Regions from separate parts of the Enterobacter vonholyi genome, predicted to be linked through region 2. Evidence: predicted binding sites of a transcription regulator. Region 2 holds the regulator's gene; each other region holds the start of a gene.

The links. Region 2 encodes PhoB, which activates phosphate uptake and scavenging genes when phosphate is short. Its sites were predicted from a motif close to CTGTCATAAAACTGNCNNAT; they were not measured.
Region 1: a site for PhoB is predicted at 3,979-3,998, ahead of glpT (glycerol-3-phosphate transporter). Genes of this name have one in related genera too.
Region 3: a site for PhoB is predicted at 1,686-1,705, ahead of AB3N39_RS02815 (esterase-like activity of phytase family protein). Genes of this name have one in related genera too.
Region 4: a site for PhoB is predicted at 4,241-4,260, ahead of pstS (phosphate ABC transporter substrate-binding protein PstS). Genes of this name have one in related genera too.

Annotation. Positions count from the first base shown of each region.
Region 1 is NZ_CP162152.1:3,068,542-3,074,249, reverse strand. It holds gene glpC (anaerobic glycerol-3-phosphate dehydrogenase subunit GlpC) at 1-1,023, opposite strand, end outside; gene glpB (glycerol-3-phosphate dehydrogenase subunit GlpB) at 1,020-2,237, opposite strand; gene glpA (anaerobic glycerol-3-phosphate dehydrogenase subunit A) at 2,227-3,855, opposite strand; gene glpT (glycerol-3-phosphate transporter) at 4,107-5,459, shown strand; gene glpQ (glycerophosphodiester phosphodiesterase) at 5,471-5,708, shown strand, end outside.
Region 2 is NZ_CP162152.1:974,362-980,069, reverse strand. It holds gene brnQ (branched-chain amino acid transporter carrier protein BrnQ) at 1-474, opposite strand, end outside; gene phoR (phosphate regulon sensor histidine kinase PhoR) at 884-2,179, opposite strand; gene phoB (phosphate response regulator transcription factor PhoB) at 2,201-2,890, opposite strand; gene sbcD (exonuclease subunit SbcD) at 3,078-4,283, shown strand; gene sbcC (exonuclease subunit SbcC) at 4,280-5,708, shown strand, end outside.
Region 3 is NZ_CP162152.1:594,970-600,677, reverse strand. It holds gene yjiA (GTPase) at 1-219, shown strand, start outside; gene AB3N39_RS02815 (esterase-like activity of phytase family protein) at 282-1,640, opposite strand; gene AB3N39_RS02810 (YfaZ family outer membrane protein) at 2,051-2,596, shown strand; gene AB3N39_RS02805 (NAD-dependent succinate-semialdehyde dehydrogenase) at 2,648-4,018, opposite strand; gene AB3N39_RS02800 (AraC family transcriptional regulator) at 4,170-4,913, shown strand; gene AB3N39_RS02795 (LysE family translocator) at 4,961-5,599, shown strand.
Region 4 is NZ_CP162152.1:4,446,206-4,451,913, reverse strand. It holds gene phoU (phosphate signaling complex protein PhoU) at 1-287, opposite strand, end outside; gene pstB (phosphate ABC transporter ATP-binding protein PstB) at 314-1,087, opposite strand; gene pstA (phosphate ABC transporter permease PstA) at 1,135-2,025, opposite strand; gene pstC (phosphate ABC transporter permease PstC) at 2,025-2,984, opposite strand; gene pstS (phosphate ABC transporter substrate-binding protein PstS) at 3,113-4,153, opposite strand; gene glmS (glutamine--fructose-6-phosphate transaminase (isomerizing)) at 4,475-5,708, opposite strand, start outside.

The DNA.
Region 1 (5,708 bases), 2.1 Mb from region 2:
TTCACGCTTAAAGCCGTAGGTTCCCGCAATCCCGCAGCAGCGCGAGTCCAGCACCGTCAGCTCCAGCCCCGGGATTAACCGCAGCAGCTCCAGCGTATAGAGCGACCAGCCCATTTTCTCCATATGACAAGGCGTGTGATACACCACCTTCAGGGGTAATTCCCTCAGCGGCAACGTCTGCCCGCTGTCCAGCTTGCGCCACAGGAAACGTGTCGCCAGCTCGATGTGCTCGCGTAGTCCGGTGTTGTCCACGTCCAGCAGATGCGGGTACTCATCGCGCAGGGTAAAGGTACAGGTGGAAGAGGTCGCCAGCACCGGAATACCTTTATCGACAATCGCTTCGCGCAGGGAGGTGACATTGCTCTGAGCCTGCCTGCGCGCTTTATCGGTGAACCCGTTGGCGATCAGCGGTACGCCGCAGCACTTCTCTTTATTCAGTAGCTGAACGCCCGTTCCCATGGCATTCAGCACCTTCAGCAGATCTTTACCCAGCTGCGGGTGGTTGTAGTTCACGTAGCAGCCGTGGAAAAAGGCCACCTGCTCGGCGTACTGCGCCTGTTTCGCCGCGACGAATTTATACCAGCGGCGGAAGGTTCCGTGAGAATATTTCGGCAGGCTGCGGTGATGGTCTATCTTCAGCGTGGCATCCAGCAGCTGGCGCACCGGTTTGAGAGAGGTCGCGGCATTCACCAGCGGGGCAAACGGCGTAGAGACGCTGCCCATCAGATCGGTATGGCTCAGGATCGCGTCCCGCAGCGACGGCTTTTGCGCGCTGTAGCGCGCCCGGGCGCGCTGGATAATATCGCCGATTTTCACATCCGACGGGCAGGCGACTTCGCAGCGTTTGCAGTTGATGCAGTATTTCAGCGCTTCATCATACAGCTTGCCGTCCTTCAGGCGCAGACGCTCGCCGTCCGGTCCGGCCTGCTTTGGTCCGGGATAGCGTGGGTTCACGCCGCTGACCGGGCAGACGGTGGTACACACCGTGCATTTGATGCAGCTTTCAAAACGGGTATCGTTCATTGTTCAGCCTCCGTGCGCTGGCTAATCTGCTCTGCCACATACAGCGCCGTGACGGCGCAGACTCCGCCACCGCACCCCTGAGCAATAGGATCGTACCCGCCCAGCAGCGAGCCGATGGCAAAGAGATTACTGACAGGTCTACCGGCAAGCTGCGGGTGTAACCGGTTATCGACAATCACGCCGAACTGCTGCCAGGGCTGCGGCGAGAAGAAATCACTTTGATACCAGTCCGCGCGGGAGGCATGCTGGCGAACATCCAGTCCCATAATAGCTTCCCGGATACCCTCCCGGCTGCTCAGCAGTCCGTTGCTGAAGAAGCTGCCGCTTGCCAGCACCGTATAGCGCGCACGAAGCGGAATATCGTCGTGGTTGCGCGTCCAGATTTCGCTCACCGCGCCGTCGGTCAGGGTGATTTTTTTCACCTCATCACCCGCCATCCACACGCCGCCCTGCGCGACAAACTGGCGCTGGAGCTGGGTATGCAGACGAATGCCGGGTACGGACGGAGGCAGCGTTGGCAGCAGGCCGAGCGAGCAGGGCAGACGATCCGAGAGCCAGCGCCAGAGCCGGTTGTCGCGTAAGCCAAAGCAGGCGGGCATCAGCAGGGCGTCACAGCTGTCGCTGAGGGGCCTGAGCGCGTCATACAGCAGCGGCCATTTGTCCTCGTTATCCAGAAATCGGGCGATATTCACCGCGCGAAACTCGCTCGGGTTATCGCGCAGGACATCAAGCTCAGGTAGTTCTATATCTGCCGTTTCGGCGTTAACCCCAAGGCGACAGAGCGACGCCGCCGCGAGATGGGGCTGAAAATCCAGAAAACCGCTAATACCCACGACCCGGACGCGCGCGGCATTGAAGGGGGCAACGGGCACCTCCTCCGGGCTGAGCCAGGCAGAGCGTAAGGTACCGAGCGGCGTGACGCGCTGGTGATTGAGCCGGGCGCTCCCCTTCAGACGCGCGCCGCAGTCCGCCAGCAGCGCTTCGGTTTCCAGCGCAAAGCGGTCAACGTTGTGCGCGCCAATCAGGTGATAGGGGTGCTCCGGCGGCAGCTTATCGCGGTACGTTTCGTCCACCAGATCCAGCGAGCCCGACGAGAAGTGCAGGGCGCTCTGGCCCCGTGTGATAATGGCGCAGCGCAGCCCCTGCCTGGTGAGCCTGATGCCGCAGAGCAGGCCTGCCAGCCCGCCGCCGACGATTACGGTATCAAATTTCATCGCGTTGCTCCTTCTCAAGACCGCAAAGCCCCTGGTAGACCCAGCGGGTAAATTCGCTTTCGCGCAGGGCATCGCCCCAGGCGACAGGCTGGATGCCTTTCCAGCGCTCGTTTAAAAACGCGCTGAGCTGATCGAGCGACTGGGTAGCGGTGGTGGTATGAAAGCGCTGCAGCAGTCCGGCGGCACGACAGGCGCACAGCTCGCCCTGACAGGTACCCATTCCGACGCGGGTGCGGCGGCGAAGATCGAGCAGGCTGTTAACCGTCAGATTTTCCACCGCGTACTGCACCTCACCGGCGGTGACGGCTTCGCACTCGCACACCAGGCTGCGGCTCAGGCGCCCTTCACCGAGCCACTGCGGCGTTCTGTCGCCGTGGCGGTAAATAGCGGATCCGCGCAGCGGCGCGGGCAGGGAGATGATTTTTTGCAGCGTTTTTTCGGTGGACTGACGCGAGCCGGGCAGGGGTTGTTCTGCCGTCACGCACCGTTCGGTATTGCCCAGCTTGCGGCAGACGGCATCGGTCGCCCACTCGGCCATCAGGCGGTAGGTCATCAGCTTGCCGCCGGTGATGGTGATAAACCCGTCCAGGCCGTCACGCCCGGCGTGATCGAGCAGCACAATGCCCCGGCTGACGTTACGCCCGCTCGGATCGTTATCGCTGGCGACCAGCGGACGCACGCCTGCGTAGGCGCGCAGAATACGCGTCTGCGCCATCACCGGGGCCAGTTTTTCCCCTTCGCGCATCAGGATGTCGACTTCTTCGGCGGTTACGCGGTTGTAGTCAATCTCGCTATAGTCCACGTGGGTTGAGGTCGTACCGATTAATGAGATGGTGTCACCCGGCACCAGAATATCGGCATCTGACGGTTTGCGGCAGCGGTTAATTACGTGGTTATTGATGCGGTGGTCGAGGATCAGCAGCGAGCCTTTCGCCGGGAACATGCGCACCGACAGGTCCGCGTATTCCGCGATGCGCTGCCCCCAGATCCCCGCCGCGTTGACCACCACGGCGGCATACAGTTCGCTGTGTTCGTTATATTGCGTATCAACAATCCGTACGCCGCAGATGCGGTTTCCCTCGCGGATAAGCCCGGTCACTTCGTGTCCGGTCAGGATGTGAGCGCCATGTTCGCGGGCGTCCAGCATGTTGGCGGCAGTCAGGCGGAAGGGGTCAACGGTGCCGTCAGGCACTTTAACCGCGCCGATAAGCGCCGGGTTAACCGACGGTTCCAGCCGCCGCGCCAGAGCCGGATCCATGGCCTCAGCCTGAATGCCCGCTGCACAGCAGGCGGTAATAAAGGTGTCCTGGAAGGTAAGGTCATCTTCGGGAAGAGTGATAAACAGGCCGTCAGTCGGCTCAATGCAGTGGCGGGCGATACGCTTGAGGATCTGGTTTTCAGCAATACATTCGCGCGCGGATTCAGCGTCGGTGACCGCATACCGGGCGCCGCTGTGCAGCAGGCCGTGGTTACGTCCGGTTGCGCCCGTGGCGATATCATGGCGTTCCAGAAGCGTGACGCTTAAGCCGCGAAGGGCGCAATCGCGCGCGATCCCGGCGCCGGTTGCGCCACCACCAATGATTATCACATCACTATAACGAGGATCGTGACTGGTCATTGTTTACCCTCTATGTTCGTTTTTTATCATTTAGCCATATTAATTTTGTGGTTTGTTTGATTTCGAACATAAACGCGCGGAATTCGAAAGTGAAACGTGATTTCATGCGCCTTTTTGCGCATTCTGTCATATTTCTGTAACAATCTGTGCGTTGATTCACAGTAACAATCACCGTGATTTCTTAACATCCCCGCCTCTGGAATTCAGGTGCGAGCCACCTGCTCATTCATTTCAAGGCCACGGAGGCTGTTATGCTCAGTATCTTCAAACCTGCGCCGCACAGGGCGCGTCTGCCAGAGGCAGAAATAGATCCGCTCTATCGCCGTCTGCGTTGGCAAATCTTCCTGGGGATCTTCTTCGGGTACGCGGCGTACTACCTTGTACGTAAAAACTTCGCGCTCGCCATGCCGTATCTGGTGGAGCAGGGCTTTTCCCGTGGCGATCTGGGGTTCGCGCTGTCGGGGATCTCCATCGCCTACGGTTTTTCCAAATTCATCATGGGCTCCGTGTCGGATCGCTCGAATCCGCGCGTGTTCCTGCCCGCCGGTCTGATCCTGGCGGCCGCGGTCATGCTGTTCATGGGCTTTGTGCCGTGGGCTACCTCCAGCATTGCCATCATGTTCGTGCTGCTGTTCCTCTGCGGCTGGTTCCAGGGGATGGGGTGGCCGCCGTGCGGGCGTACCATGGTGCACTGGTGGTCGCAGAAGGAACGCGGCGGCATCGTGTCGGTGTGGAACTGCGCGCATAACGTGGGCGGCGGTATTCCGCCTCTGCTGTTCCTGCTGGGGATGGCCTGGTTCAACGACTGGCATGCGGCGCTCTATATGCCTGCCTTTGGCGCCATTCTGGTGGCGATTATTGCCTTCGCCCTGATGCGCGACACGCCGCAGTCCTGCGGCCTGCCGCCGATTGAAGAGTACAAAAACGACTATCCGGATGATTACAGCAAGGAGCACGAAGAAGAGCTGACCGCTAAACAGATCTTCATGAAGTACGTGCTGCCGAACAAGCTGCTGTGGTACATCGCGGTGGCGAACGTGTTCGTTTACCTGCTGCGCTACGGCATCCTCGACTGGTCGCCAACCTACCTGAAAGAGGTGAAGCACTTCGCGCTGGATAAATCCTCCTGGGCCTATTTCCTGTATGAATATGCCGGGATCCCGGGCACGCTGCTTTGCGGCTGGATGTCGGACAAAGTGTTTAAAGGTAACCGCGGCGCGACGGGCGTCTTCTTTATGACGCTGGTGACCATTGCTACCGTGGTGTACTGGCTCAACCCGCCGGGCAACCCATCAGTAGATATGGCCTGCATGATCGTCATCGGCTTCCTGATTTACGGTCCGGTGATGCTGATCGGTCTGCATGCCCTGGAGCTGGCGCCGAAAAAAGCGGCGGGCACGGCGGCGGGCTTTACCGGCCTGTTCGGCTACCTCGGCGGTTCGGTCGCGGCGAGCGCCATCGTGGGCTACACCGTTGACTTCTTCGGCTGGGACGGCGGCTTTATGGTGATGATCGGCGGCAGCGTGCTGGCGGTACTGCTGCTGATTGTTGTGATGATCGGTGAGAAACGTCACCACGCGGAAGTCCTGGCGCGTCGTCAATAAGGAGCTTTGCGATGAAATTAACCCAACTTGCAACCGGTCTGCTGCTGGCGGGCCTGATGACAGGCTCCGCGCTGGCGGCGGATAAAATTGTTATTGCCCACCGCGGCGCCAGCGGCTATCTGCCGGAGCATACGCTGCCGGCGAAGGCGATGGCCTATGCGCAGGGTGCGGATTACCTGGAGCAGGATCTGGTGATGACGAAGGACGACCAGCTGGTCGTCCTGCATGACCACTATCTTGACCGCGTGA
Region 2 (5,708 bases):
CGCCACAATTTTCAGCGGAGCCAGGAAGTTACCCACGGTATCCAGCAGCTTGCCCGGATAGAGGGAAACCAGAATCACGATCGCGAAGTAGATCAGGCTGTAGATAAACAGCGGCATCGCGCCGTCACCGGTCAGGGGAGCAATACCCACTTCGAAGGACACGGTTGCCGTACGCGGGGTCGCAAACAGCGGGCCAACGGCGAGATAGCAGACGGTTGCCAGCAGAACGCCCGCCACTTTGCCAATCGGGGTGCTGAGGCTATCAACACCGCCGCCGACTTTCGCCAGCGCGATGACGGTCAGCACCGGCAGACCCACGGCAGTAATCAGGAAACCAAACGCGGCGGTCCAGACGTGTTCACCCGCCTGTAAGCCAACCATTGGAGGGAAAATGATGTTGCCTGCGCCAACGAACAGCGCAAATGTCATAAAGCCCAGCGCGATGATGTCACGCGATTTTAAGTGATGGGTCATAAAACCTTACTGCCTGTGGATGTGGTGTTGAAAACATTGAGATTTTCGATATCCCTCACGGGACGATACAGCCGAAAATTTGCTCAATTTCAGCGGGAAATGCTCCCGTCCTGGCGTGGAGAAGAATAGTTTTTCGATTTACCACGCAAATACAGTCGGTCTGACAGTATCTGGGGCGCAATTTAAACGCTTATAACGTTTAAAGGCAAGGTGGAATCGCAAAACCAGAACAATATGCCAGCATGAAAACACGCACCAGCACAATACGCTGTTTATAAGAAAAACCCATGGCTAATCATGCGAACAAAAAACAGCCAGCCGTATAAAATTCATCCGCGTTTCGCTTGACTGCAAAGCAAACGGGCCAGCGATGGCTGACCCGTGGAAAGGTAAAATGACACGCCCGCCGTCAGGCGATCTTTTTGGCAATTAATCGTTCCGGAATAACGAAACTGAAGCGGGTTCCTTTACCCAGCGTACTCTGAATATCGAGACGGCTTTCATGGTGATTCACCGCGTGTTTCACAATTGCCAGCCCCAGGCCGCTTCCGCCCGTCTGGCGCGATCGCGCTTTATCCACACGGTAGAAGCGCTCGGTCAGACGCGGAATATGCTCCGGCGCAATCCCCGGCCCGTTGTCCTCCACGCTAAACTCGGCCCCCGTTGGGGTATGGTGCCAGCGCACCACGATATCCGTCCCCTCCGGCGTATGATTCACCGCGTTATACACCAGGTTGGAAATGGCGCTGCGCAGCTCATCTTCGCTGCCCAGCACCTTCAGCGTGTTGTCGACGTCAAAGGTCAGGTGATGCTTTTTGTGGCTTAACGTCTGCGCTTCACGCTCCACGACCCGCAGCATCATCGGGACATCAATGGTGTCATTTAGCGCGAGCGTTGGCGCCGCTTCAATCTTCGAGAGCGTCAGCAGCTGCTTCACCAGGCCTTCCATCCGGTGCGTTTGCTCGCGCATGGTGTGCAGCGCTTTTTCACGCGGCGCACCTTCCAGCGTTTGCTCCTGCATCATCTCCAGGTAGCCCTGCAGCACGGTCAACGGGGTTCGCAGTTCGTGGCTGACGTTGGCGAAGAAGTTGCGACGCGCCCCTTCCAGCTGGTGCATCTGGGTAACATCGCGCGCCACCATCAGCCACTGCTTATCGCTGTAGGGCATCACGCGTATTTCCAGATGGCGGCCATTATTGAGCTTCAGATTGTGCGGACGGGTGAAATCACGCTTTTTCAGATACAGCGTGAACTCGGGATAGCGCAGAAGGTTGAGGATATTCTGGCCATTGTCATCCGGCCAGCGCAGGCCCAGCAGCTGCTGCGCCAGGCCGTTACACCAGAAGATCGTCCCTTCTTCGGTGGTCAGGATCACGGCATCCGGCAGCGATTCTGCACCGCTGCGAAAACGCTTAATCAGGCTTCCCAGCTCGCGGCGACGCTTTTTATTACGCATCTGCATCTGATGCAGACCGTAAAGCAGCGGCTCCCAGCTGCCGCTTCCCGGCGGCGGCGTCATGCTTCGGTCAACCCACAGCCACCAGGAGAGGCGCAGCAGATTCCAGAAATGCCAGATCAACAGCCCGGTGACCGACGCCAGCAGAAACCACGGCAGGTGTCCAAGAAAGGCCCCCAGAATGAAGGCCGGAATACAGCATAAGATCAGTTCAAAGACGAGCCTTTTCCATGACAGACGTTCCAGCACGCGTCATACTCCTGTCATTGTTCAGAAACGGGTAGAAAAACGATAACCCGTGCCGCGGACCGTCTGCACCATGCGATCGTGGCCGCTCAATTCCAGTGCTTTTCGCAGGCGGCGAATATGTACATCAACCGTCCGGTCTTCGACATACACGTTAGTTCCCCAGACGTTATTCAGCAACTGCTCGCGGCTGTAAACGCGCTCCGGGTGGGTCATAAAGAAGTGCAGGAGTTTAAATTCGGTAGGCCCCATGTCGAGGGGATTTTCACCGGTCATCACACGGTGAGAAGTAGGATCAAGGCTCAGCCCCTGCATTTCGATCACCTCTTCCACCGCCATCGGCGAAATACGGCGCATCACGGCTTTAATGCGAGCCACCAGCTCTTTTGGGGAGAACGGTTTAGTAATGTAATCGTCCGCACCGGTCTCCAGACCGCGCACGCGATCCTCTTCTTCTCCGCGCGCCGTGAGCATCACAACCGGGATATCGCGGGTCAGCGCTTCACGCTTCAGGTGTTTGATAAACTGCAGTCCGGAGCCGCCGGGCAACATCCAGTCCAGCAGAATCAGATCGGGCCAGGGTTCATTCAGCTGGTTCACTGCGCTGTCATAATCTTCCGCTTCAACCGGCTGGAAGCCGTTTTGCTCGAGCACGAAGCACACCATTTCACGAATTGGAGCTTCATCTTCTACGACCAGAATACGTCTCGCCATACTTTGCCCTGTCTTATCTTATTTACGTTACAAGTTTGTAATTCGGCGCCATTATGCGTCAGATTTATGACAGATTTATGAAAAACAGTACCACTATAAATGGCAAACTGTTGTTTTATTACAGCGGTTATTTTCCCTTCTCTGAACGTTTATAATCCTGCTTTCTCTTTTTTGCCACGGATCAGCTATGCGCATACTACACACCTCGGACTGGCATCTGGGTCAAAATTTTTACAGCAAAAGCCGTGCGGCTGAACATGAAGCGTTCCTGGGCTGGCTGCTGGAAACGGCCCGGACGCATGAGGTGGACGCGATTATCGTGGCGGGAGATATTTTTGATACCGGCTCGCCGCCGAGCTACGCGCGCGAGCTGTACAACCGCTTCGTGGTGAATTTGCAGCAAACAGGGTGTCATCTGGTGATTGTCGCCGGCAACCACGATTCCGTCGCAACGCTGAATGAATCCCGCGACATCCTGGCGTTTCTCAATACCACCGTCGTCGCCAGCGCCGGGCACGCCCCGCAGATCCTGAAAAAACGCGACGGGTCGCCGGGGGCGGTGCTGTGTCCGATACCGTTTTTACGTCCGCGCGACATCGTGCAAAGCCAGGCGGGGCTGTCGGGTGCGGAAAAGCAGCAGCATTTATTACAGGCCATCACCGACTATTACCACCAACAGCACGCCGAAGCCTGTGCACTGCGGGGTGACCAGCCGATTCCGGTGATTGCAACCGGGCATCTCACCACGGTCGGGGCCAGTAAAAGTGACGCCGTGCGTGACATCTATATCGGCACGCTGGATGCCTTTCCGGCGCAAAACTTCCCGCCAGCCGACTACATCGCGCTCGGCCACATCCACCGCGCTCAGGTCATCGGCGGCTGCGAGCATATCCGCTACTGTGGCTCACCTGTTTCGCTCAGCTTTGACGAAACGGGCAAAGCCAAATCCGTGCATCTGGTGAGTTTTAGCGAGGGCAAACTCAGCGCCGTCGAGACGCTGGAGGTGCCCGTCACCCAGCCGCTGGCGGTGCTGAAGGGCGATCTCGACGCCATTTCCACCCAGCTGGAGCAGTGGCGCGGCGTCGAGCAAGATCCCCCCGTCTGGCTGGATATCGAAATCACCACCGACGACTACCTGCACGATATGCAGCGAAAAATCCAGGCACTGACCGAAGACTTACCGGTAGAGGTGTTACTGGTGCGCCGCAGCCGCGAGCAGCGCGAGAAAATTCTGTTAAGCGCTCAACGCGAAACGCTCAGTGAGCTTCGGGTTGAAGAGGTGTTTGAACGCAGGCTCTCGCAGGAGGAAATCGACGACACGAAGCGCGCAAGGCTCAGCGAACTGTTCAGCCATACCCTGCACGCGCTCAATGATGAGGAAGAAAACGCGTGAAAATTCTGAGCCTGCGCCTGAAAAATATCAACTCCCTCAAGGGCGAGTGGAAAATTGACTTTACCGCTGAGCCGTTTGCCAGCAACGGGCTGTTTGCCATCACCGGCGCGACCGGGGCAGGTAAAACTACCCTGCTCGACGCCATCTGTCTGGCGCTTTATCACGAAACGCCGCGCCTGAATAAGGTCTCCCAGGCGCAAAACGATCTGATGACGCGCGACACCGCCGAGTGCCTGGCGGAAGTGGAGTTCGAGGTAAAAGGCATCGCCTACCGCGCCTTCTGGAGCCAGAACCGGGCGCGCAACCAGTCTGACGGGAACCTGCAGGCACCGCGCGTTGAGCTGGCGCGCTGCGAAGATGGCAAAATCCTGGCCGACAAAGTGACGGATAAACTGGAGCAAACCGCCGCGCTCACCGGGCTGGACTATGGCCGCTTTACCCGCTCGATGCTGCTCTCACAGGGGCAGTTTGCTGCCTTCCTCAACGCCAAACCGAGCGATCGTGCCGAGCTACTGGAAGAGCTGACCGGCACCGAGATCTACGGCCAGATTTCCGCCATGGTGTTTGAAAAACACAAAGCCGCCCGCAGCGTGCTTGAAAAATGCGAGGCGCAGGCGGCGGGCGTCGTGCTGTTGAGTGAAGAGCAACAGCAGCAGTTACAGCAAAGTTTGCAGGCACTTACTGACGAAGAGAAAATCCTGCTGGAACAGCAGCAAAGCCAACAGAAAGATTTTCAGTGGCTTACGCGCCATGAAGAGCTCGTAAGAGAGCAACAGCGCGTCAACGCGCTCCAGCAGCATGCGCAACAGGCGCTGGCGGACGCAGCACCTCAGCTGGCAAAACTCCAGCTTGCTCTGCCCGCCGCCCAGCTTCGACCGCTTTGGGAGCATCAGCAGGAACAAACCGCACGCCTGACGCAAACGCAGCAGCGTATTATCGAAGTAAATACTCGCTTACAAGCCAGAACCGCGCTGCGTTCGCGTATTCGCAATACCGCCCTGCGTAACCACGAGCAGCTTCAGACCGAACTGACGGCGCTGGCGCAGTGGCTGGCGGAGCACGAGCGTTATCGCCTGCTGGGGCAGGAGATCGCCGGATGGCGTGCCCAGTTCTCGCAGCTTAACCGCGATAAAACGCAGTTAGCCTCGCTTGCGGCGCGGATAAGTGAATTACGCAACAGGCTGGTTGCGATGCCGGAAAATGCGCTGACGCTAACGGCGGACGAAGTCAGCGTAGCCATGGAGCAGCAGTCCCGGTCACGCACGCTGCGCCAGCAGCTGACGTCGCTGCATGCCCGCTATCAGCCGCTGCAAAAGCGCCTGCGTCAGAGCGGTGAAAGCGTGCAGAAGGCGCAGGCCGAACAAAATAAACTCAATGAAACGCTGACGCTGCGCCGCCAGCAGTACAAAGAAAAAAACCAGCACT
Region 3 (5,708 bases), 380 kb from region 2:
CTGCTGCTGTCGTTTGCCGACAGGCTGCTGCGCTACAAAGGAATGCTGTGGATTGACGGCGAACCCAACCGCCTGCTGTTCCAGGGCGTGCAGCGCCTGTACAGCGCCGACTGGGACCGCCCGTGGGGCGATGAAGCGCCGCACAGCGTGATGGTGTTTATCGGCATACAACTGCCGGAGGAAGAAATTCGGGCGGCGTTTGCGGGTCTGAAGAAATAACCGCATCGAACATCCCCTCTCCCCTATGGGGAGAGGGCTAGGGTGAAGGGTAAGCCCTGGTATTATTTCACCGCCTCCGGAAGCGTCACAATCCACAGCTCGCTGTCCGACTCCGGCTTCTTCAGCGGCTTCACGCTGAGCGTGGTTTCCACCGGTTTATCATCCAGCGTCAGCTTGCCTTCCGCGTTCACCCGATAATCCTTGAGCTTCTTGCCCTCGACCGGGTTTTGCATCGCTACCTTTACGCCAAAGTCGTTATCGTTCGCCACCGCAAGCGTTTTGCTGTCGATCAGCGCCAGCCCTTCGGCCTTCTCCTGCTGCCAGCCCAACGCGCGCAAATCGACGACCTGCGTTTTAGCCGCAAGGGTAATGCCGCGCTGCGCCAGGGTTTTCTCATCATCAAACTCAGGGTACTCGCCCGGCTTGTCGAAGGCGGAAAGGTCGCTCGCCTTGCTGAGATCCACCTTGTAAATCAGGTTACGCATTCCGTCGTTTTTATCGCTTCCCTGCTCAATCAGCAGGATGTGCTGGTCATCAAGCGCCACGATATCGCCGATTTTGGCGTCGCTGTTTTTGTCGTAGGCCGCGCTGTCGATGGGGTAACCGTACATTGCGGTTTTGCCGGTTGCCGGATCGAAGCTCACCAGACGCGTAAACAGCCCCTGCTTTTTGCTCTTACCGTCGATGTCCAGCGTGCTCTGCACGGCGGCGATAATGCGTCCGTCCGGCATCCGGGTCAGGCCTTCAAAGCCCCGGTTCGGCTGGCGCCATTTGATGATGTTTGGCAGGCCGCCCGCGATGGATTTCTCCCCTTCCGCGGCCTGCGGCCCGTGGATCGCCAAGATCTTCCCTTTGCTGTCGACGTTAATCAGGAACGGACCATATTCGTCGCACAGCCAGTAGCCGCCTTTTCCGTCCGGGGTGATGCCTTCTGTGTCCAGGCCACGGTTGTCACCCCTGAGCGTCTTTAAGGTATCGCTGAACGCCACTTCATTGGTGGAACCAATCACGCCGCTTTGCAGCGGCAGACCGTTAATCTCGCCTTTATCATCATGCAGCGGGCGGGCATCAACCGCCTCCGCTTTGCCGTTCTGGACGCGGATGGTCATCAGCAGCGGCGCGAAATCAGGCGTGACAAATATTTTGGCTTCGTTTTTACCCATTTTTGGCGCATCGGCGTTGGGACCGCGATCGGTCACGGTCGCAAAGGTCAGGGCATCGCCCTGCTTGCCCGTAAACAGCAGGCCGGAGCCGATTCCCACAGGGAGTCCGTTCGGAAACGCATCGGCAAACGCGCCGCTGTAGCTCACGTGGGAGCCTTCAGGGAAGCTGACGACATAGCGCTCAGCAGTGGGCTGCGCCGCGAGGCCAGAGAAAGAGAGCGCACAGCCGATAAGCACAGGAATAATTTTTCTTTTCATATTGTTAGTGTCCAGGAAGTGAAGCCAACAACGTAAAGAAGGAACGTGTCAGAAAAATGACATGGCGGAAAGCGACCTGGCGTTGCGGGACGTATAACCACCTCCAGAAATGTAAACCTGTGTCTTAATCTGTGACAACTGAAACACTTTTGGAAATTATTAGAAACTCAATTAATTCAACACGAACTACATTCTCCGGCTCGTTCAGCGTACGTTTAATCAAAACCCTGAACCATCCCTAAACGCGAATGCATTACGTATTGACTCCTTGCCGGCTCAACATTCAACCAACATTTAAAATTCAAAAACCCAACAAAATCAGCTTAAAAACTCGACAAACATCACATTTGCAGTGATAAACAGCTCTTGTTAAGGTGCCCTCAGATTAATTTGATGAAGAGGAAAAACTCATGAAAAAGCTCAACGTTCTCCTTCTTTCCGCTCTGACCGCCGTATCAGGCTCCGCACTGGCCATGGGCGGCAGCATTGAGCAGGGTAAGAACTTCACTAACCTGAACGTCGAAATGGGTAAATCAACCTCTGGTCTGTACACCGAAGGTAGCTGGCTGAAAAACACCGACGACGGCACCACGACCGGTGGCGTGGGTGCAGGCTACAACTTCGAGGTCGGCCCGGTGATGCTGAACGCAGGCGCTAAGGCCCTCTACGTTGGCCCGAAGAAAGGCGATAACGGCGTGGCGTTCCCGGTCGGCGGCGGTGTGAACGTTGCCCTGACCGACAGCATCAGGGTATTCGGTGAAGGCTACGTTGCTCCAGACGGCCTGAACAACAGCGTGAAAAACTACGTTGAAGCGAACGGCGGCGTAAGCTGGACGCCAGTGAAGCCGGTGACGCTGAAGGTGGGTTATCGTCACGTGAGCGTTGATGGCAAAGACGGTCGTCCAAACCACACGCTGGTAGACGGCGCTTACTTCGGCGGCGGCGTGAGCTTCTAATCCACCTGATAAATAAAAAACCTGCCATTCGGCAGGTTTTTTATTACTACGTTACTTACGCACCACCACCAGCTTCTGGTTCACAAATTCTTTAATCCCCAGATCCGACAGCTCGCGTCCGTAACCGGAGCGCTTCACGCCGCCGAACGGCAGCTCTGGCGCGGTATCGGTGAGCCAGTTGATGTACACCATCCCCGTCTCGATACGCGACGCCATCTTCTTCGCGCGCTCGATATCCTGGCTGAATACCGCCCCGCCCAGGCCGTAGTGGGAGTCGTTCGCCAGCGCGACCGCCTCTTCGTCGTTTTTCACCACGTACATCTGCGCCACCGGGCCGAAGAACTCTTCGAAGTACGCCGGGTTGTCGCGCGAGATGTTCGTCAGGATCGTCGGTTCAAAAAAGCTGCCGTCGCGCTGCACCGGCTTGCCGCCATAGTGCAGCGTCGCGCCGTTTTTCACCGCCTCGTTAACCTGTTTGGTCAACGTTTCTAGCGCATCTTTCGACGACAGCGGCCCCAGCGTAGTGCTTTCGTCCAGCGGATCGCCAATCTTCACCTGCTTAAACGCCTCGGTGAATTTGCTCAGGAAAGCGTCGGCGATCTTTTCATGCAGGATAAAGCGCTTCGCCGCGGTACAGACCTGCCCGGCGTTGTTGAGCCGCGCATTCACGCCAATCTTGACGGCTTTGTCCAGGTCCGCATCGTCCAGCACCACGAATACGTCGTTACCGCCCAGCTCAAGCGTGGATTTCTTAATGTGCTTCGCCGCCTGTGCGGCCACCACGCTACCGGCTTTTTCGGAGCCGGTTAATGCGGCACCCTGCACGCGATCGTCGGCAATGATGTTCGCCACCTGCTCGGACGAGATAAACAGGTTGGTCCATGCACCTTCCGGCGCGCCCGCCTCGCGGACCAGATGGACAAAGGTTTCGGCGCAGTGCGGCACGATGCTGGCATGCTTGGCGATCACCGGGTTACCCGCCGCCAGATTTGGCGCCAGAACGCGCATCAGCTGGTAATACGGGAAGTTCCACGGCTCAACGGCCATCAGCACGCCGATGGGATGATGCTCCACCCACGCTTCCCCGAGTTCGGATTGATACTTCACCGGGGCCAGAAACTTCTTCGCGTTGTCGGCGTAGTAGCGGGCGATCTGCGCGCACAGCTTCACCTCGCCGCGGCTCTGTTCGATGAGCTTACCCATCTCCTGGCTGGCGATTTTCGCCAGATCCTCGGTGCGCTCGTCGATCAGGTCGGCAAGCTTATGCAGCACCGGCAGACGCTGGCTGATGTCGCCTTTCGCCCAGTCCGAATGGTAAAGCGCATCGGCCGCCTTCAGCGCCGCTTCGATATCCGCGTCGGTATGCGAGGGGTATTCTTTGATGAGCTGGTTAGTGGCAGGGTTTACTGTCTGATAAGCCATGTCGAATCTCCTTGTTTTACCGCTTAGGGTATTAAGGGTAGTCAACATGACTGGCCGTGGACGTAAAGTTGGGTATATCCGGAAGGTTCTTAATGAAGCGCTGCCAGACGGTTCGCTGACGTGGTATAAAAAACGTCCAGAAGGAGTGCTTATGACCGATACCCGACACATCCGGCAGACTTTTCACCGCGCCTCAGGCCTTGAGCTGCGCAGCACGTGGCGGAGCACGCAGGCGTACAAACGCCATAGTCACCCTCAGCTCTCTATCGGCGCGATTATGGAAGGCCAGACCTGCTGCGTGTGCCATGACAGAGAATACATCCTTAACCCCGGGGACCTCATTGTGATCCCGGCCTCTGCGCCGCACAGCTGCAACCCCGTCGCCGGGCAACCGCGCAGCTACCATATGCTCTATATCGACACCGATCTTCCTCTGGCGCTCCAGATGATTCGCGACCCTACGCTCTTTAAGCGCTACCTTGATATTGTTGAGACGATGTCGCCTGCATCCGTGGATACGCTGCTTTCAGCCCTTCCCCGATGCGAGAAAAACGCAGATGCGCTTCGCTCAACCAGCCAGCACGTGCGGCAGGCGTTTCTTGCCGACCTGGCCGCTCCGCCTTCCCTCGACGAGCTTGCCCAACGCTTCTCGCTGCGCAAGGAGACGCTGATCCGCACCTTCAGGCAGGACACCGGCCTGACGCCGGGCAGCTTCCTCAACATCTCCCGCGTGGAGTTCGCCAAAGCGCGGCTACGTGCCGGGGACGACATCGCCGACGTTGGCTACCAGAGCGGCTTTGCCGATCAGAGCCATTTTCATAAGACCTTCGTCAGCTATACCGCCGCCACGCCGCGCCAGTACGCTACGGGCCGATCAATATCCGACAATAAATAGGTTCTTCAGCGCTGTAGCCTGACCTCGGATTGTTAACCGAGGTTGCTATGGAACTGTTATTCCCTTCCGCTTTTCTCGCCCTGGCGCTGGCGCACTTTGTTGCCCTGCTAAGCCCTGGCCCGGACTTCTTCCTGCTGGTGGGCTACGCCGCGCGCTATCGGCTGCGCGGCAGCGCCGGAGTGTGCGTCGGTATCGCCGCGGGCAACGGGCTGTATATCTTACTGGTGATAATCGGCTGGAGCGCGCTGCGCCAGTTTGCCTGGCTGTTTACGCTTATCGAGCTTTGCGGGGCGCTGTACCTGCTGTGGATAGGCTCGCATCTGGTGCGCAGCCAACCGCGGGCACTGGCGCTGAATGAAACCCGACAGCATCGCCCCTCGCTGCGTAAGCAGATCTTGCTGGGGCTCGGCTCGGCGCTGCTTAATCCGAAGAACGCGCTGTTCTATCTGGCCCTGATGACGGCGCTACTGGGGCCGGATGTCACGCTGCTTCAGCAGGCTACATGCGGCATCTGGATGGTGATGGCGGTGCTGGCGTGGGATTTAGCGCTGGTGTCGCTGTTGGGGCTATCGGTGGTTCAACAGAAGCTCAGCCGTTCGCTCTGGCTGATTGAGCGCACAGCGGGGGTGGTGCTGATGGGGTTTGGCGGGTGGGTGCTGTGGCGATTATGCGTTAATGCTATATAACCCAGCTCCATCATTTGTATTGAAACACACATTCATGATAACTATAAATTATTGCGACCAATAAATATAAAGCATTGATTTAGATCGACTTTTTAGTCGATCAATACTT
Region 4 (5,708 bases), 990 kb from region 2:
ATGGTTTTGATAATGGCCATCACCAGACGCAGGTCGCTCGCCGTCGGCTGACGTTTCGCGATAATGCGCACGCAGGCCTCGTCGATAGCGACTTCCATCATGTTGACGTTTTTGTCGCCTTCAATGACGCGTTTCGCCAGCTCGCTGTCCTGGTTGTGCATCGCCGTAATCGCATCAGAAAGCTGCTGCTCGACCATACCGCCCATGGTCATCACCTGGGTGCGAATGCTTTCCAGCTCTGCGTTGAACTGGCCGGAAATGTGTTTATTAAGATTGAGGTTGTCCATGGTTTCTCCACATGCACTAAGGCAAATCAACCGTAGCGGCCAGTAATATAATCTTCGGTTTGTTTCTTCGCGGGCTTAGTGAAGAGATCGTCCGTGTTGCTGAACTCAATCAATTCACCCAGGTACATAAACGCCGTGTGATCGGAGCAACGTGCAGCCTGCTGCATGTTATGGGTCACGATAACCACGGTGTAATCCTGCTTCAGCTCGGTGATCAGTTCTTCAATACGACCGGTTGAGATCGGGTCCAGCGCTGAACACGGCTCATCCAGCAGCAACACTTCCGGGCGAATCGCAATACCGCGCGCAATGCACAGACGCTGCTGCTGACCACCGGAGAGAGAGTAACCGCTCTGGTGCAACTTATCTTTGGTTTCGTTCCATAATGCGGCCTTGGTCAAAGCCCACTGCACGCGCTCGTCCATATCGGCGCGGGAGAGCTTTTCAAACAGGCGAACGCCAAAGGCGATGTTGTCATAAATGGACATCGGGAACGGCGTGGGTTTCTGGAACACCATCCCCACTTTGGCGCGCAGCAGGGCGATATCCTGAGCCTGGGTCAGAATATTTTCGCCATCGAGGATGATTTCCCCTTCAGCGCGCTGCTCCGGATAGAGCGAATACATTTTGTTAAAGGTACGCAGCAGCGTGGATTTCCCACAGCCGGATGGACCGATAAATGCCGTGACCTGGTTCTTAGCGATATCCAGGTTGATGTTCTTCAGGGCATGGAATTTGCCGTAGTAGAAGTTCAAATCACGAACCTGAATCTTACCCGGGGCAGTATCAACCATACTCATTGACTCATTTCCTCATTCGGCGCCGCGAGCTGCCGCGCCGTAAAAAATTAACCGTGTTTCTTCTTCGCGAAAATGACGCGCGCCAGAATGTTCAGCAACAGTACGCAAAGGGTAATGATCAGCACCCCGGCCCAGGCCAGCTGCTGCCATTCCGCGAATGGGCTCATCGCAAATTTAAAGATCGTCACCGGCAGGTTGGCGATCGGCTGCATCATGTCCGTGCTCCAGAACTGGTTGGAGAGGGACGTAAACAGCAGCGGCGCCGTTTCACCCGCGATACGCGCAACCGCCAGCAGGATACCGGTCATGATCCCGGATACGGACGCCTTCAGCGTAATCGCAGAGATCATCTTCCATTTCGGCGTACCCAGTGCATAAGCCGCTTCACGCAGGCTGTCCGGCACCAGTTTCAGCATGTTCTCGGTGGTTCGAATCACAATCGGCACCTGCAGCAGCGCCAGGGCAATCACACCCGCCCAGCCGGAGAAGTGTTCCATCTGCGCTACAACAACGGTGTAAACGAACAGACCCACCACGATAGACGGGGCTGACAGCAAAATATCGTTAATGAAGCGAATCACTTCCGCCAGCCAGGATTTACGACCGTATTCTGCCAGGTAAATGCCCGCCATGATGCCCAGCGGCGTGCCGAAGACCGTCGCCCAGAGGATCAGCAACCCGCTGCCGGCCAGCGCATTCGCCAGGCCACCGCCCGCCGTGTTCGGCGGCGGCGTCATTTCGGTGAACAGCGAGAGTGACATTCCGTCAATCCCACGAACGATTGTCGAGAAGAGGATCCAGACCAGCCAGAACAGGCCGAATGCCATCGTCGCCATTGAGAGCGTTAGGGCAATGCGGTTTTTCATGCGGCGTCTGGCCTGCATTTTGCGGCGGGATTCCGCCAGTTCAGCAGTTGCTTGCATTTCGAGAGTGGCCATTAGCGTGCTCCCTCATTTTTAGCGAGACGCATAATCATCAGCTTGGAAATCGCCAGAACAATGAAGGTAATAACGAACAGAATCAGACCCAGCTCCATCAGCGCCGCCACGTGCAGCCCGGATTCCGCTTCCGCAAATTCATTCGCCAGCGCCGAGGTAATACTGTTACCCGGCATGTAGAGCGACGCGCTGTCGAGCTGGTAGGTGTTACCGATGATAAAGGTGACCGCCATGGTTTCACCCAGCGCACGACCTAAGCCCAGCATCACGCCCCCGATCACCCCATTTTTCGTGAACGGAAGGACAATGCGCCAGATTACTTCCCAGGTGGTGCAGCCGATGCCGTAGGCCGACTCTTTCATCATCACCGGCGTTTGTTCGAACACATCACGCATGACCGCCGCAATGTACGGAATTATCATGATGGCGAGGATCACACCTGCCGCCAGAATGCCGATACCGAAAGCCGGGCCAGAGAACAGGGCCCCCACAAACGGAATGGCAGAAAGGACATTACCCACCGGTTCCTGGAAATATGTAGCGAACAGCGGGGCAAAGATGAACAGGCCCCACATGCCGTAGACGATACTCGGAATAGCTGCCAGCAGTTCGATGGCAATCCCCAGCGGACGACGCAGCCAGCCTGGCGCCAGCTCCGTCAGGAACAGGGCAATACCAAAGCTTACCGGAACCGCAATCAGCAGGGCGATGAACGAGGTTACCAGCGTGCCGTAAATAGGCACCAGAGCACCGTAGATGTCGTTCGGCGCGTCCCACTCTTTGGTCCACAGGAAGGAGAAACCGAATTTCTGGATGCTCGGCCATGAGGAGAAAATCAGAGACACGATAATGCCGCCCAGCAGCAATAGCACAATCAGCGCAGCCAGTTTGACCAGCGCGCTGAAAATCATGTCACCTTTTTTACCCGGAGGGTTAAATGCAGGCTTGGTTGCAGCCATAAATTACTCTTCTGTTTGAGACGTTTTTACGAATATGCCCGGTGGCGCTGACGCTTACCGGGCCTACAGCTTAAACCGTAGGGCGGGTAAGCGCAGCGCCACCCGCCATCTTCGTTAAATATATCCTGTTAGTACAGCGCTTTACCGCTGCTGTCTTTCACGTTGGTTTTCCATGCAGCACGAACCTGCTCAACCACGTTGTCCGGCAGGGTGGCGTAATCCAGAGCGTTAGCCTGTTTGCCGCCGTTTTTGTATGCCCAGTCGAAGAACTTCAGCACTTCAGCGCCCTGCTCAGGTTTCTTCTGCTCTTTGTGCACCAGGATGAAGGTGGTAGAGGTGATTGGCCATGCACCTTCGCCCTTCTGGTTAGTCAGATCCTGCGCGAAGGATTTGCTCCAGTCAGCGCCTTTGGCAGCGTTAGCAAAGTTCTCTTCGGTCGGGCTAACCGGTTTGCCGTCTGCAGACACCAGTTTGGTGTAGGACAGGTTATTCTGCTTCGCGTACGCATACTCTACGTAGCCGATGGAGCCAGGCAGACGCTGTACGAACGCGGCGATACCGTCGTTACCTTTACCGCCCAGACCGGTAGGCCAGTTAACGGTTGAGCCGGAGCCGACTTTAGATTTCCACTCTTCGTTCACTTTCGCCAGGTAGCTGGTGAACACGAAAGACGTACCGGAACCATCCGCGCGGCGAACCACGGCGATGTTCTGAGAAGGCAGCTTCAGGCCTGGGTTGAGCTTAGCGATCGCTTCGTCATCCCATTTTTTGATTTTGCCCAGGTAGATGTCACCCAGCGTTTTGCCGTCCAGCACCAGCTCGCCCGACTTCACGCCCGGCAGGTTGATCGCCAGGACCACGCCACCGATCACGGTAGGGAACTGGAACAGGCCTTCCTGAGCCAGCTTATCATCAGACAGCGGAGCGTCAGATGCGCCGAAATCAACCGTGTTCGCGGTAATTTGTTTCACGCCACCGGAGGAGCCGATACCCTGATAGTTAACCTTGTTACCGGTTTCTTTCTGGTAGGTATCCGCCCATTTGGCATACACCGGCGCAGGGAAGGTTGCACCAGCGCCAGTCAGGCTTGCTTCTGCAAATACAGAGAACGCGCTCAGAGATAAGGTCGCGGCGACAACAGTTGCGACAGTGGTACGCATAACTTTCATAATGTCTCCTGCAAGATTTTCATAAATCGTTGTTTAGTGGCTACGATGAGCAAAATAGGACAAACAGGTGACAGATAAATGTACGAATTATGACAGTTTTATGACAATGAAAATTTAACTTAAAATACCGCACAATAAAGCTTAATTTTCATCGTGTTAGCCACTTTTATGACAATACGTTTTCAGAAATATTTTCTTTATGTGACACTGAAAAAAGTAGCTGAAGATGACAAATTGTCATTATTAAAAACGAGACAGGATTGATTAAAAACAAACCGGGCGGGATGAAAAAGCTCCACCCGAGGGTGGAGCCTGAAGGGATTATTCTACGGTAACTGATTTCGCCAGGTTACGCGGCTGGTCAACGTCGGTGCCTTTGATCAGCGCCACATGATAAGCCAGCAGCTGCAGCGGAACGGTATAGAAGATCGGTGCAATCACCTCTTCCACATGCGGCATCTCGATGATGTGCATGTTGTCGTTGCTGACAAAACCGGCATCTTTGTCGGCGAAGACGTACAGAACACCACCGCGGGCGCGCACTTCTTCGATATTAGACTTCAGTTTTTCCAGCAGTTCGTTGTTTGGTGCCACAACTATGACCGGCATATCCGCGTCAATCAGCGCCAGCGGGCCGTGCTTCAGCTCGCCTGCCGCATAGGCTTCCGCGTGGATGTAGGAGATCTCTTTCAGCTTCAGCGCGCCTTCCAGCGCAATCGGATACTGATCGCCACGACCCAGGAACAGGGCGTGATGTTTGTCAGAGAAATCTTCCGCCAGCGCTTCGATGCGTTTGTCCTGAGACAGCATTTGCTCAATACGGCTTGGCAGCGCCTGCAGACCATGAACGATGTCATGCTCAACGGACGCATCTTCACCTTTCAGACGCGCAAGCTTCGCCACCAGCATCAGCAGAACGGTCAGCTGCGTGGTAAACGCTTTGGTTGAAGCCACGCCGATTTCGGTGCCCGCTTTAGTCATCAGCGCCAGATCGGATTCACGCACCAGCGAGGAGCCCGGGACGTTACAGATGGCCAGAGAGCCCAGGTACCCCAGCTCTTTAGACAGACGCAGCGCTGCGAGCGTATCCGCCGTTTCGCCGGACTGGGAAAGGGTGATCATCAGGCTGTTACGACGCACCGCGGATTTGCGATAGCGGAATTCAGACGCGATTTCCACATCGCACGGCACGCCCGCCAGGGATTCAAACCAGTAGCGAGAAACCATACCGGAGTTGTAGGAGGTGCCGCAGGCCACGATCTGAATATGCTCGACCTTGGCGAGCAGTTCGTTCGCGTTTGCGCCCAGCTCGCTCAGATCCACTTCACCGTGGCTAATGCGCCCGGTCAGGGTGTTTTTGATGGCGTTTGGCTGCTCGTAAATCTCTTTCTGCATATAGTGACGGTAAGCGCCTTTGTCGCCCGCGTCGTACTGCAGATTCGATTCGATCTCCTGACGCTTCACCTGCTCGCCTTTAGTATCGAAGACGGTCACGCTGCGACGGGTCACTTCCGCGATATCACCCTCTTCGAGGAAGATAAAGCGACGGGTAACC